DNA from 2 places in the Psychrobacillus sp. INOP01 genome. Region 1 is predicted to be linked to the other one. Evidence: riboswitches for the same ligand, from Rfam matches in the RefSeq annotation. Region 1 holds a riboswitch; the other holds the start of a gene.
What was found. A riboswitch is a leader RNA that binds a small molecule or an ion and turns the genes downstream of it on or off. The one in region 1 is predicted to bind thiamine pyrophosphate.
Positions count from the first base shown of each region.

Region 1 (6,084 bases):
AGTGTTTTGGCAAAGAACTCCTCTTTATCTGTCCAAGCAGCTTCTAGCGCTTCAAATGACTCTTTACGAATCGTAGCATCCTCGTGGGAACTGAGATTATTTGCTTGACCAACCGACATTTCTTTTTGTTCACCGTCAATTGTAAGTTTAATGCGAATATCACCGACTAGTAAATCATAAAGCTGCCCCCAAGAATGATAGCCATCCACTCCAAGCGTCGTAATCATGTCTTCCTCTTTTTCAGATAGCATTCGCTTTGCTTCATCTCTCCATTCATTTAACACAAAGGCAAATGGAGAAAGCCCAGCTGTTTCAAGTAGCTCCTTCCACACTGTTTCTTCCGTTTTACTTAGCACTTGTTGAATGGTTAGCATTTGAGAAGAGAACTTAGCATATAGCGATCCTACTTCCCCCTGTAATAATGCCGCTTGCTTATCCGTTGTATCCTGTGCCAAAAAACAACCTATTACTGCTCCACCTTCTGATAAATTGGTTGCTATATCTTTTAACTCATTAATCGTTTGCTCGATATTTGAAACATCAGCAATGGATGTTGGTGATTCAAAGTTTTTTAGTTTAGTTTCAAAATTGCTTAGCTTTACTTTTACTTCATCCAAATGGCTTCTTAAAGATGGCGAGCTACTACCACCTTCAAAAAAGCGATCAAGATCCCAGACAACCGGATAAGTTTGTTCAATCATCTAAATATTCCTCCTATATTGACAATTATTTTAGAATTCTAGTATATCATGTTTTTCTAATGCAGATTGTTTGATTTTCGTCACATAACATTCATAATTCTAATTTGTTGTAGCTATATATCAAAGGTATACTTATTAAATAGAAGGAGGCAGCTGAATGTTTAAAATAATCCTTTTAATGTTATTTTTTATATCTACTGTAATCGTTAAATTACTATCTACTTTACTACCCATAAATGGTCAAACTAGTGGCGAGATATTCAATAGACTTCCCGTCTTTTTTACTCCAGCAAATTATGTATTTTATATATGGATTGTTATTTTTATATTATTAGCTTGGTGGATTTGGAATATTATGAAGGACTACAAATCTTCTCGTCCTATACCTACGAAGCGCATTCTATTATTTGGAGCATCCTCTATTTTATATATTTTGTGCATATTTAGTTGGCATTATGAGCAGTTTGTATATTCTTTTGTTACTCTCACCGTCTTATTAAGCTGTTTGTTCATGCTTTATATAACTTATCCTTTAGATGATATAAATCGAAAGAAACGTTTGCCAATTTCCTTAATTTTAGGCTGGACATTTATCAGTTTCTTCACAAATCTATCTTATCTCCTTACGTTTTATGAATTTGATGGATTTGGTATGACAAAATCTCTTTGGGGAGTTATCTTCTTAACCATTGCGACAGCCATAGCTCTTCATTTTCGGTATCATTATTTCGACCGTCTTATGTCTGTTGTTTTTATCTGGACTTTCATTGGAGTTGCAATTCAACACAACTTTAGTCAACTACTCCTAACCGCAGCCTCTCTTTTCTTAAGCTGTGTCCTGATTGTAGGGATTATATTCCTTAAGAAAAGTGCAAGACCCCTTTAAGTTCAAAACCTATTTCTAGCGTTTTGAAGGGCTTTAGACAGACGTATTGCTAAATTATTACCGAGTGAATTTTTAGTGATATTGGTTGTGACATCCCTCACAACCAATATCACTTTTTTCGGTAATCTTATGGCGTTTGCCTGTCCGTCGCCCTCCTACAACGCATAGAAACAGGTAAATGCATTTTTGGATAACTAGAGAAAAGCTACTTTCCTATTTATAGAAGAAGCTCTCGAAGATGCAATTTCGTTCGCTACTTCGTTTCTTTATGAGTCAAACACTTACTATTTTTCTTTATTTCCACTAGTAAAAAGAAAGTCTGATTCCTTCATCCATCATGAAATAATAGCATTTCTAATTCAACAGTGATTACAAATGCTTTTTCCCTACATTAACTTGGACTAATCTTAATATCTAAGCGATATGCTTTGCCAAATCTAATTATGGGGACTACTCAAATAATTGATTGTAGTGCAAGGTGGCGACTCCAGTGGGAAAAGCGTTATGCGAAGACCCCGCAGCGAAGACATTGGCCAAACTTTGTTTGGGTAATGTCTTTGCGACGAGTAATCGCAGGAGCATATGTTTTCCGAACGAGGAGGCTGAGGCAACGCCCATGGAAAGCGTAAACCTGAAACGGAAATCAGCAGTATCTATGAACACTGGTTTCGCAGTATGATAATCCATATACTTAATTTTAAAAAACGCCTTCGAAAGAGTAAAATTTCGAAGGCGTTTTGTTTTATTTTAATCTAATTTAGTTAATAAAATAGGAGCACCTTTTGTCACAACAATTGTATGCTCAATCTGTGCTACTAACGATTTATCAGGAGTTACAAATGTCCAACCATCACCAGATTCCACGATATGCTCTGCTTTTTCAGAAATAAACGGTTCTACAGCTAAAACCATTCCTTCTTTTAATATCGTAGGATCCCATGCATCGTAATAATTCAACACATGCTGAGGAGCTTCGTGTAACGATTTCCCAATACCATGTCCAGTTAGGTTCATAATAACATGTAAGCTATTATCTTTCGCTTCTCTTGCTACGGCTTTTCCGATTTGATTTAAACGAGAACCAGCCTTAACTTTTAGCATCGCACGATCAAATGCACTCTCAGCTACAGCACATAACTTTTCTTTTTCTTCATAACCTTCACCAACAACAAAAGAAATCCCAGTATCTGCAAAGTAACCATCAAGTGATCCAGAAACATCTATATTCACGATATCGCCATCTTGAATAACACGAGAGCCTGGCATTCCATGCGCTACTTCCTCATTAACACTGATACAAGTATATCCTGGAAAATCATATTCACCCATTGGTCCAGAAATAGCTCCATGCTCTTTAAATAGCTTTCCACCGATTTCGTCCAATTCTTTTGTTGTAATCCCAGGTTTAGTTGCAGCCTTCATCACTTCTCGAATTTCTGCAACAATACGCCCTATTTTTTTTAATGCTACTAACTCTTCGTCAGTTTGTACAATCATCTTAACAAGATCCCTTCTTCACTAAATGTATTCTAATCATATCATATTTAGTGAGAATTCGGCAGTGCTAGGCGCGGAGCTTTAACAAATAAAACAGAACAAATGAAAGCAGCTATTAAAAATACTGGAATCATATAAGTAGAATTATAGATTAATGAATACAAAATCACGTTTTGATCTCCAGCAAATTCTCCAAAAAATAGAATACCTGAAGTCACATGTGCTAAATAGCGAAGAAAACCTGCGATGAATGCACCCAAGACAACCGCTGTAATCATTTTCACTTTATCCTTTTGTTCAAATGCTTGTATAAATGCAGGTCTTAGAAATCCAGCAAATCCTGCAACCATAAAGGCGATGAAATAATCGATTGCTACCTGCGCAATAACTATTTCAAATGATAATGGCGCTGCATAAAAACGACCTGTCACTACTTGTAAAACGCCTATCAAAAAGCCAGTAGCAAGTCCCGCAACAACACCACGACGAAAGGCCATTAAAATAACAGGTACAAGAACGAATGTTACGGACCCACCTTGTGGCATTCCAAAGCCAATCATATCTAAAACGTATCCTAACGCTGCAAAAATAGCGATTTCCATTAATATTACAACTCGTTGATTTTTCATGACAATCCCCTTTTTTGACCACAAAAAAACGACCCCTGGGATAGACCCAGACATCGCGCGATTGTCAGTTTCCATCCACATCCCTACGCAAGCATTAACTTACAGGTTCGAAGGGTACTATCTCAGCCGCATCAGCGACGCCCCTTGTGGTTTGAATTATTTAGTTCGAATTCATTGTAGCTGAATAGAATAAGTAATGCAACCTTCTTTTGTTCATTTGTTATACTTGTAAAAATACTATATGCAAAAGGGGATGTATACATGATTGCTTTATTAAAAGATTTGGTACGTATGAAAAGTGACTCAATCGATGGCGCAAATAGTGCTTTGTTATTCTGTGAAAGTTGGCTAGAGGAACGAGGGATTACTACTACTGTCTTAAAGCATGAGGATAAACTGATGCTTGTGGCAGTAATTGGAGATGGTGATGAATGTATGATTTGGAATGGTCATGTAGATGTTGTTCCAGGAAACCCGGAACAATTCGAGCCATTTGTAGAAGGAGATTTGTTATATGGCCGCGGAACAGCTGATATGAAAGCAGGAGTTGCTGCGATGATGCAAGCCTTTTACGAGCTATCTAAGGAACCTAAAAGTCTTACTAAAAAAATTCAATTACATATTGTGACTGATGAGGAAACAGACGGTCAAACGTCAAAATTTCTAGTAGATCAAGGATATACTGGTGACTTTGTTATATGTGGCGAGCCTACACACTTAAAGATTGGCCTACAAGCAAAAGGAATTATCCAGTTCGATGTGATTTTAAAAGGAAAACCTAGCCATGGAAGTCGTCCATGGGAAGGAAAAAATGCTATTGAACAAGCTTTTCTATTTGACCAACAGCTCCGCACACTTTCTTTTTTAACTGCAAGCAATGAGTTCTATGATTATCCTTCCTTAAACTTGGCGAAAATACAAGCAGGTGAACGCTATAACGTTGTACCCGACGAGTGCATAGTAAGCTATGACCTTCGTTTCGTTCCTGGACAGGATATGCAGAGTATTATCGAAGATATTACAAAGTTGGCTCAGGAATTTTCCAATAGTGAAATGAAGATTCAAACGACTGCTCCTGCAGTAACTACTGAGGCTATCAACCCATATATCGAACGCATTGCTCATGTCACTTCACAGTTTATAGGAAAACCTGCTGAATTATTTGGGCAGCATGGAGCTGCAGATGCTCGCTTCTACGCAGAAACTGGAGCAGGGGCAATTGAGTTTGGACCAAGTGGCGGAGATTGGCATGGTGAAAAAGAATATGTATCTATTTCCTCTACGGAAACCTTCAAAAATATATTAGTTTCCTTAGTTAAGAACTGAAACATATAGCCTATCATTCCGTAAATAGTGAAACTTCCATCAGTGGGATTTTCTTCAGCCCCACTGATTGTTAGTTGAACCTTTCGGGCTTTTACGGGCTATTTAATCTTATTTTATGAAGCTTTGACAAAACGTAAGTAGGAATTCTGCGACGTACGGGCCGTACAAGTGCCGATGTTGCCACAGGACGTGGCGACTTTAATCTGCCCTCCCGTTAATGCGAGAAAAATATATTAGAAGGACAGGAGGTAGAATAGACTGGATAATCCTAAAATATTATCAGCACTTTCCTATTTCAGTGTATTGTTTGCACCCTTTTTATTGCCGATTATCGTTTATTTTATATCACAGGATTCTGAAGTTAAATACCATGCAAGAAAATCATTAATCTCTCACATCATACCTGTTGTTTTATTAATAATTTTATTCATTAGTATTTTCTCAAGTTTTACCCCTATTGCTACGGGATTTAATGAACAACCTTCGTTATGGATGGCTGCAGGGCCGCTCATACTTATGGCTATTTACATGCTCGTGTATGTCATAGTAATGGTTTGGAATATCGTCCAAGGCATTAAAGTTTTACGTTAAAGTGAAACGTTTATGCATAGGCTTTTGAGGGTATATAACTATTAATATCGAAAGCCAAGGAGCGATAACGATGAAAGTAAAAAACTTAGTCAAAACAGCAATTAAATGGGCACCAATTGTTTATCCAATTATACGCAAGGTAGTAAAATCTAAAAAAAGCACACGCTAAGAAGCTGTCCTCCTGATTCGGGGACAGCTTTTTTATTATTATTTCCTTAAATGGTTGTTCAATGTGCTTTACGGAACTAAGCATTAATAATGCCAAGACTATGCTAAATTAATGGCTTCAATTCTGTTAATGAATAGTATTGGTCCATTCCTTCTGATCTTGCCACAGGAGATTTCATCTGGTCTTTATCTGCATTCAGAATTTGCTCAAAAGTAAGTGGATTAGGTGCTGGCAATTCGTTTTGTCTAACTACTAATCGGTTGTTGTATTGCGAAAAAAATGCAT
Region 1 covers NZ_CP073315.1:1,224,887-1,230,970, forward strand. Annotated here, with positions in the region: gene KD050_RS06215 (M3 family oligoendopeptidase) at 1-701, opposite strand, end outside; gene KD050_RS06220 (tryptophan-rich sensory protein) at 859-1,587, shown strand; gene map (type I methionyl aminopeptidase) at 2,335-3,084, opposite strand; gene thiT (energy-coupled thiamine transporter ThiT) at 3,132-3,713, opposite strand; TPP riboswitch at 3,777-3,868, opposite strand; gene KD050_RS06235 (M20 family metallopeptidase) at 3,975-5,039, shown strand; gene KD050_RS06240 (magnetosome magnetite crystal formation protein family) at 5,361-5,630, shown strand; gene KD050_RS06245 (SGNH/GDSL hydrolase family protein) at 5,903-6,084, opposite strand, start outside.

Region 2 (6,084 bases), 1.3 Mb from region 1:
CCCAAAAATATGTACGGGGTAAGTAAGTGTTTTGCAGAGGCTGTTGCTTCTTATTTTGCTTATGAAGAAGGGTTACAAAGTCTTGCTATTCGTATAGGTGCATATGATGATTATAATCCATATGGTAAACCACTAACAGCTAGAGATATGAGTGCATACTTAAGCCCAGAAGATTTTATGGACCTTCTCTTAAAGTCGATGACGGCAAAGAACTTACCTCCATTTTCAATTTTACATGGTGTATCTAACAACAGGTTTAAACGAATTGATATTGAAGGAACAAGAAAGTTAGTTGGTTATAGCCCAAGTTCTGATGCTTTTGTACTAAGTGGTATTAAGTTCTTTGATTCTTGATAAACGCATATCTAGAAAAGAGATTATATTATTGTTATTTAGCTTTTATTTGTTCCATTTTTAATATCTACAGTTTCTATATTCAATAAATATTCCAATTTTGCCAGATAAAGCACCCTATTCTTCTGTCTAATTTGTGGAACAACTCTATTGTCACCACTAGTTCCACAGATGTTCTTTTCCTTTTCAACATAATAAACACCCCTTTAGACAATCATATCTAAAGGGGTAAAACCAAGCCCTGTTCTGCTAAAGCACCCGTTAGTTGAACAAGGTTATAGAGAAAATTCGGAATTTTCTTATTTAATATATCTTAATACGGTATGTTTATTTATATTATACATAGGGGGTGACCTAATGGGGGTCCCGTTGCGCCCGTAACTAATAGGGTTTGTTTATCTAGTTCCATTAGTCGTTCTCCTAACTTAATTTTTGTATCGTCTTTTTTAAATCTGCACTTTCACAAATAACAGAAATAACCGCTACACCATCAGCTCCACTTGCTCGAACTTTGTGAGCATTGTGTTCATCAATGCCCCCAATCCCGACAATCGGAAAATGCGGGTACTGCTTTCTTGCAGTTTGTAGAAAATCGAGCCCTGCCGGTGGTTTTGCATCATGCTTTGATTTCGTTGGATAAATGGGCCCGATGCCTACATAATCAGCTCCGTTTCTTACAGCTTGGGCTAGCTCCTGTTCATTATGTACAGAAACCCCCACAATTTTATCTTTGGCAAGTGAGCGAAATTCGGTGATAATCACATCATCTTGCCCCACATGAATCCCATCCGCATCCATTTTTAGTGCCAATTCGATGTCGTCATTCACAATAAAGGGCACGTTATACGCTTTGCACAGTTTTTGACAGGCAAACGCAAACGCCTCATAAGCTGCACCCGTTAAACAGCCTTCACCTTTTTCACGGAATTGGAAACAAGAAATACCTGTTTGCAATGCTTTTTTAAGTGTTTCAAGAGGCTCCTGGCTATTTTGCGTTCCCATAATAAAATAAACATTCAACATATTACGATTCATGAATCAGTACCTCGCATTTTCCTTCTGCACATTTGTACGCAAAATGATTGGTAGGTCCATGACCTTGACCAATAGATAAAGGGTTGGAAATGGCTAAATGTATAAATTTCTTTGCCTCGATCATGGCTTCTTTCATTAATAAGCCTTTCGCTAACTGTGCCGTAAGGGCAGCAGAAAATGTACAGCCTGTGCCATGCGTAGCTTTTGTTTGTACACGTGGTGTTGTCATCGTAAAATGCCTGCCGTTCCAATACACCGTATCAGTCGCCAATTCTCCATCTAGATGCCCGCCTTTCATGACAACGCATTGTACGCCTAACGCTAATAATTCGCCCGCTGCTTGGTCAATCTGTTGTTTCGTTTGGATCGTTCGACCTGTTAGTACCTCTGCTTCTGGGATATTCGGGGTACAAATGGTTGCAATTGGTAATAATTGTTCCTTCATCGCACGTATCGCCTGCTGCTGTAACAAACTAGCGCCTCCTTTTGCCATCATGACGGGGTCCACTATTAACGGAATTTGCTGCTCTTTCAGCAACGCAACTACGCTTTCAATAATTCCTGCATCAAACAACATGCCTGTTTTGATCGCTTTTACATCAAAATCATCGAGTACTGCCTTTAGCTGTGTTTGTACAAACGATGCAGTTGTTGTAAAAATCCCATGCACACCTGTTGTATTTTGTGCAGTTAATGCTGTAATGACCGATGTGCCAAACACCCCTAATTCCTGAAATGTTTTCAGATCTGCTTGAATACCAGCGCCGCCACCACTGTCTGAACCTGCTATTGTACATGCAATCATTTTGTTCCCTCCGCTAATCGTTCTAAATGGTTCAGTACATTTTCATGCAACGTACCAATCGGCCCATAAGCCCATTCACTTATCTGTTTATATTCACGTAATAAATTCGCTAAATCCGAAAAAGGCTCCGTACTACTTGCAAGTAGGGCTGTACAAATCGCACTAAGTAAACAGCCACTGCCCGTCACTTTCGTGATCTTTTCATGACCGCCCGTAATCAGTGCCACTTGAACACCGTCTGTTAATACATCTGTTTCACCTGTGACAATGACCAAGCAATTATAGTTCCTTGCAACGGTTTTGGCAGTTTGTACAACATCAAGTTTCCCTGAACCGCTATCCACACCTTTTGAATGCCAATTGACACCGGCAATGGCAGCGAGTTCTCCTATATTACAGCGAATTAAGCTCACCTTTAACTGTTGTAATAAGGCAAGCGTTGTACGTGTACGAAAAACGGTTGCCCCTGCACCAACAGGATCTAACACAATCGGCACGTGGTGCGTATTTGCACTTTGGCCAGCTACTTGCATCGAAGAAATGGTGCGTTCATTAAGTGTCCCAATATTGAGAAGTAATGCATCCGCTTTACTCGCCATTTCGGCTACTTCCTCTTGTGCATCAGCCATCACAGGGGAAGCACCAATCGCCAGCAAGCCATTTGCGGTGAAATTCGCCACTACATAGTTTGTGATGCAATGTACGAGAGGTTTTTGTGTATTAATTTTTTGCAGGCTCAACGATATACACCTCCTGCATCCAATTTTGCATCGTCCAAGCCATTTCCCAAAACTGCCATTCATAGTAACAACTTTTCTTAAAATGCTCATATAACCATTTTTCTTTTTCCTGTTGCTCTGCTGCTAAACGATTCATCATTTTCTTTTGCTTTTCGATCGTTTCTTTCATCTTGTCTGATCCATATAGGGCAATCCATTGGGCATATAACGGTATATTAGGCGAAGCTTGTTTTATTTTTTGCCCGATTTCTTGATACAGCCACGGGCAAGGTAAAATCGCTGCAAATGCTTCTGCAACATCTCCAGTATGAACCGCCTGATACATATGACTCACATAGTTATAGGCTGCAGGTGCTGCTTCAAATTGTTCAATTTCCTCAGCTGTAACGCCTAAATCCTTAAACGTCGTACGATGAAGTTCCAACTCGGCTTCATGAATAAATCGTGCCGTGTCTAAAAAATAGTGAATATCCTCTTCATTTGTTGCTTTCGCTGCTGCAAGCGCCAGGACTTTTGTGTAATGCTTTAAATAATACGAATCTTGTAGCATATAAAACTTAAATTTCTCTAACGGCAAAGTTCCATCTGCAATGCCTCGTACAAATGGATGCTCGAAGCTTGCCTCAAAATAAACATTCGTTTCTTTCCTCACTTTTTCACAAAATTCCATACATAGTCCTCCTCATTGGTGGACGTAAGTGCAAAAAAAGGCGTCTCTAAAAATAGAGACGCCCAAAAAGTGTAAACTACACCACTAATTGCTCCCTACGTCAGTGTTAACTGTCAGGTTCTAAGGGTCAGGTTTTAACCTTCTCAACACCAAAGTGTCCCCCCGCAATTAAAGTATTTGCATAAGAAAGGCTCCACGTAAAAAATACGCGGAGCCCTAGTAAGTACAAATTCATAATTTGTATGTACTTTGCTCCCTACGTCCGTATTAACGGTCAGGTTCTAAGGGTCAGATTTTACCTTCTCAACACCAATGTGTCCCCCTGCAAATGCATTTAATTAGCTTGAGTGTATCAAAACAAATGGATTTTAACAAGCTTATCTTAAACTACTACACCACTACAAATAGTCAAAAAAATATTCCCAAATCCCGCTTTGGGAACTTGTTTAAATTCAATTAACGATATAGGCAGTTCGGAATCTGTATACTAAATACAGTTATTTAACTTCAAGCTACTGCATGAGAAGTTAAAAATTAATAAAGTTAACCCTAAGCGGACAGTTTACTCACTGGGGGTTCACTGTGAAACACTAAGTAATTTTAATTATAGGTTCTTTACTTCTTCCGGAAATAGAAAACTAATTAGTTCTTTGAACATATCTTGTTGATACATACATAAAAGGATTTCTTGAATAATTTCTTTATATCTTATATTTAAAGTAGTTGAAATTATAGTAATTGTTTGATTTAAAGTTGGTAAACCTTTTTCGAACAATTCAGATAGGTATTCTGTATCTATCATTAAAGAATCTTGTTCTTGATGTAAACGGCTTGTTTGATAAGACATTCCATTCTTAATGAAACTTAAGAAGGATTTCTTAATTGAGTGTAGAAAAATATATGTGCAAACAAAACACAGGAGGCTACTATGACTAATTTAATATCACATATTGCTACACTGGAAATACCAGTTACTAATTTAGAAGAATCTATAAAGTTTTATATCGATATCCTGGGTGCCGAAGTCCACTTTCAAGGTAAAAAAAATGCTATGCTTACTATGAAATCAAAAGGAGTTCCAACGATTTTCTTGGTTGAAACTGAAGAAATTAATGGATTATCATTCACAAATACAAATACTAATATCGTTCATAGCATAATTGACTTTTATACTCCTACCTTAAAAGAATTATATGAGTGGCTTGAAGGAAAACAAGTTGAAGTTGGTCCTTTAAATTTACAAGGCGAATTTGGTGGTTTTGGATTTAAAGATCCTTCTGGAAATTGGTTAAGTGCCTGCAATATCCTTCACCCAGAACAGTAAATATTTTTTTCTATTTAAGTTACAGTCGTAATTTTTTTGCGCCTTTCTTTCTATTACACATAATGAGTCTAATGCGAACATAAAAACTCCCATTTTCTTATTAAACTAACCTGCCGCGTTAGTTCAACAAAAAAGGCTTTACCCCTTCTTGAAGTAAAGCACCCGTTAGTTGAAGAATAATTGACATTCTTAGTAATCTTTATTATATGTGGACATGTAGTTTATAATAGTCCGTTTATTCATTTGGATCATTAATAGAAAACACATACATATCAACGTCTAAAAAAGCATTTATTTCTGCAGCGAACTTACTGAATTCAGGATAAATCACTAATCCTGGAGTATATCCATCGTAAATCTGTATAACTAACTCTAGACGTACATCTAAAATAAGTTCTTCTTTTAATTGATTAATCGTATCTGTCTTTGATTGGAATACTTCTAAAAGTGGACGTAATACATCTTCTGTATCTAGTGATTCTTTAGTTTCTATTTCAAAATGCCAACCAGTATATGACCGTAATAACTGATTTTTTGGATGGTTAGGCTCTACTCGTTCTCCTACTTTCCAAGTTTTCGTAGGTTGCACGCCTAGTCTTTCCGTAACGACATCTAATGGGAAATCATCATTTCCGCTAAATAGAATATATGCATATAGCGATGTTTTGTCCATGTAAACCTCCTGCCCTTAGTTTAACTATTCGACTACCGAAATACTTTCAATTCTTCTTGAAGTAAAGCACCCGTTAGTTTAAGTGAAATACTTCTGGATCGCCTAAATCTATTTGATTGTTCTGTACATATAAATAGACCATCGAATGATGGTTGATGGTCTTGTTCTGCTAAAGCACCCTTTAGTTCAAGAAAAGTTTATTATCCTAACACTTTGGAATATCAAATAACTATTTAATATGTTTATTGTACTCTAATTGTTTTTGAATCCCTGACCTATCAATTTGAATCCAATACTCGGAAATTTTTCCACCTTCTATCTTATATACTGCACTTGTCATTTGAGTTATAGTAAGTCCTGTAGGTTGATATCCATCGACTACTCCTACGTGTGCACCTACTTGTTTCCAACGGACATATACTTTATTTCCTTGTACCAATAATTCTTGAATTTCTAAAGAATAATTACCATAGGCTTCCATCA
Region 2 covers NZ_CP073315.1:4,271,512-4,277,595, reverse strand. Annotated here, with positions in the region: gene KD050_RS21025 (NAD-dependent epimerase/dehydratase family protein) at 1-354, shown strand, start outside; gene thiE (thiamine phosphate synthase) at 775-1,389, opposite strand; gene thiD (bifunctional hydroxymethylpyrimidine kinase/phosphomethylpyrimidine kinase) at 1,379-2,194, opposite strand; gene thiM (hydroxyethylthiazole kinase) at 2,191-2,934, opposite strand; gene tenA (thiaminase II) at 2,915-3,604, opposite strand; TPP riboswitch at 3,680-3,778, opposite strand; TPP riboswitch at 3,841-3,938, opposite strand; gene KD050_RS21000 (VOC family protein) at 4,533-4,928, shown strand; gene KD050_RS20995 (DUF4279 domain-containing protein) at 5,164-5,601, opposite strand; gene KD050_RS20990 (ester cyclase) at 5,831-6,084, opposite strand, start outside.
Region 2: it holds a riboswitch for thiamine pyrophosphate, as region 1 does, so the genes downstream of both, tenA (thiaminase II) here and thiT (energy-coupled thiamine transporter ThiT) in region 1, are expected to answer to the same signal.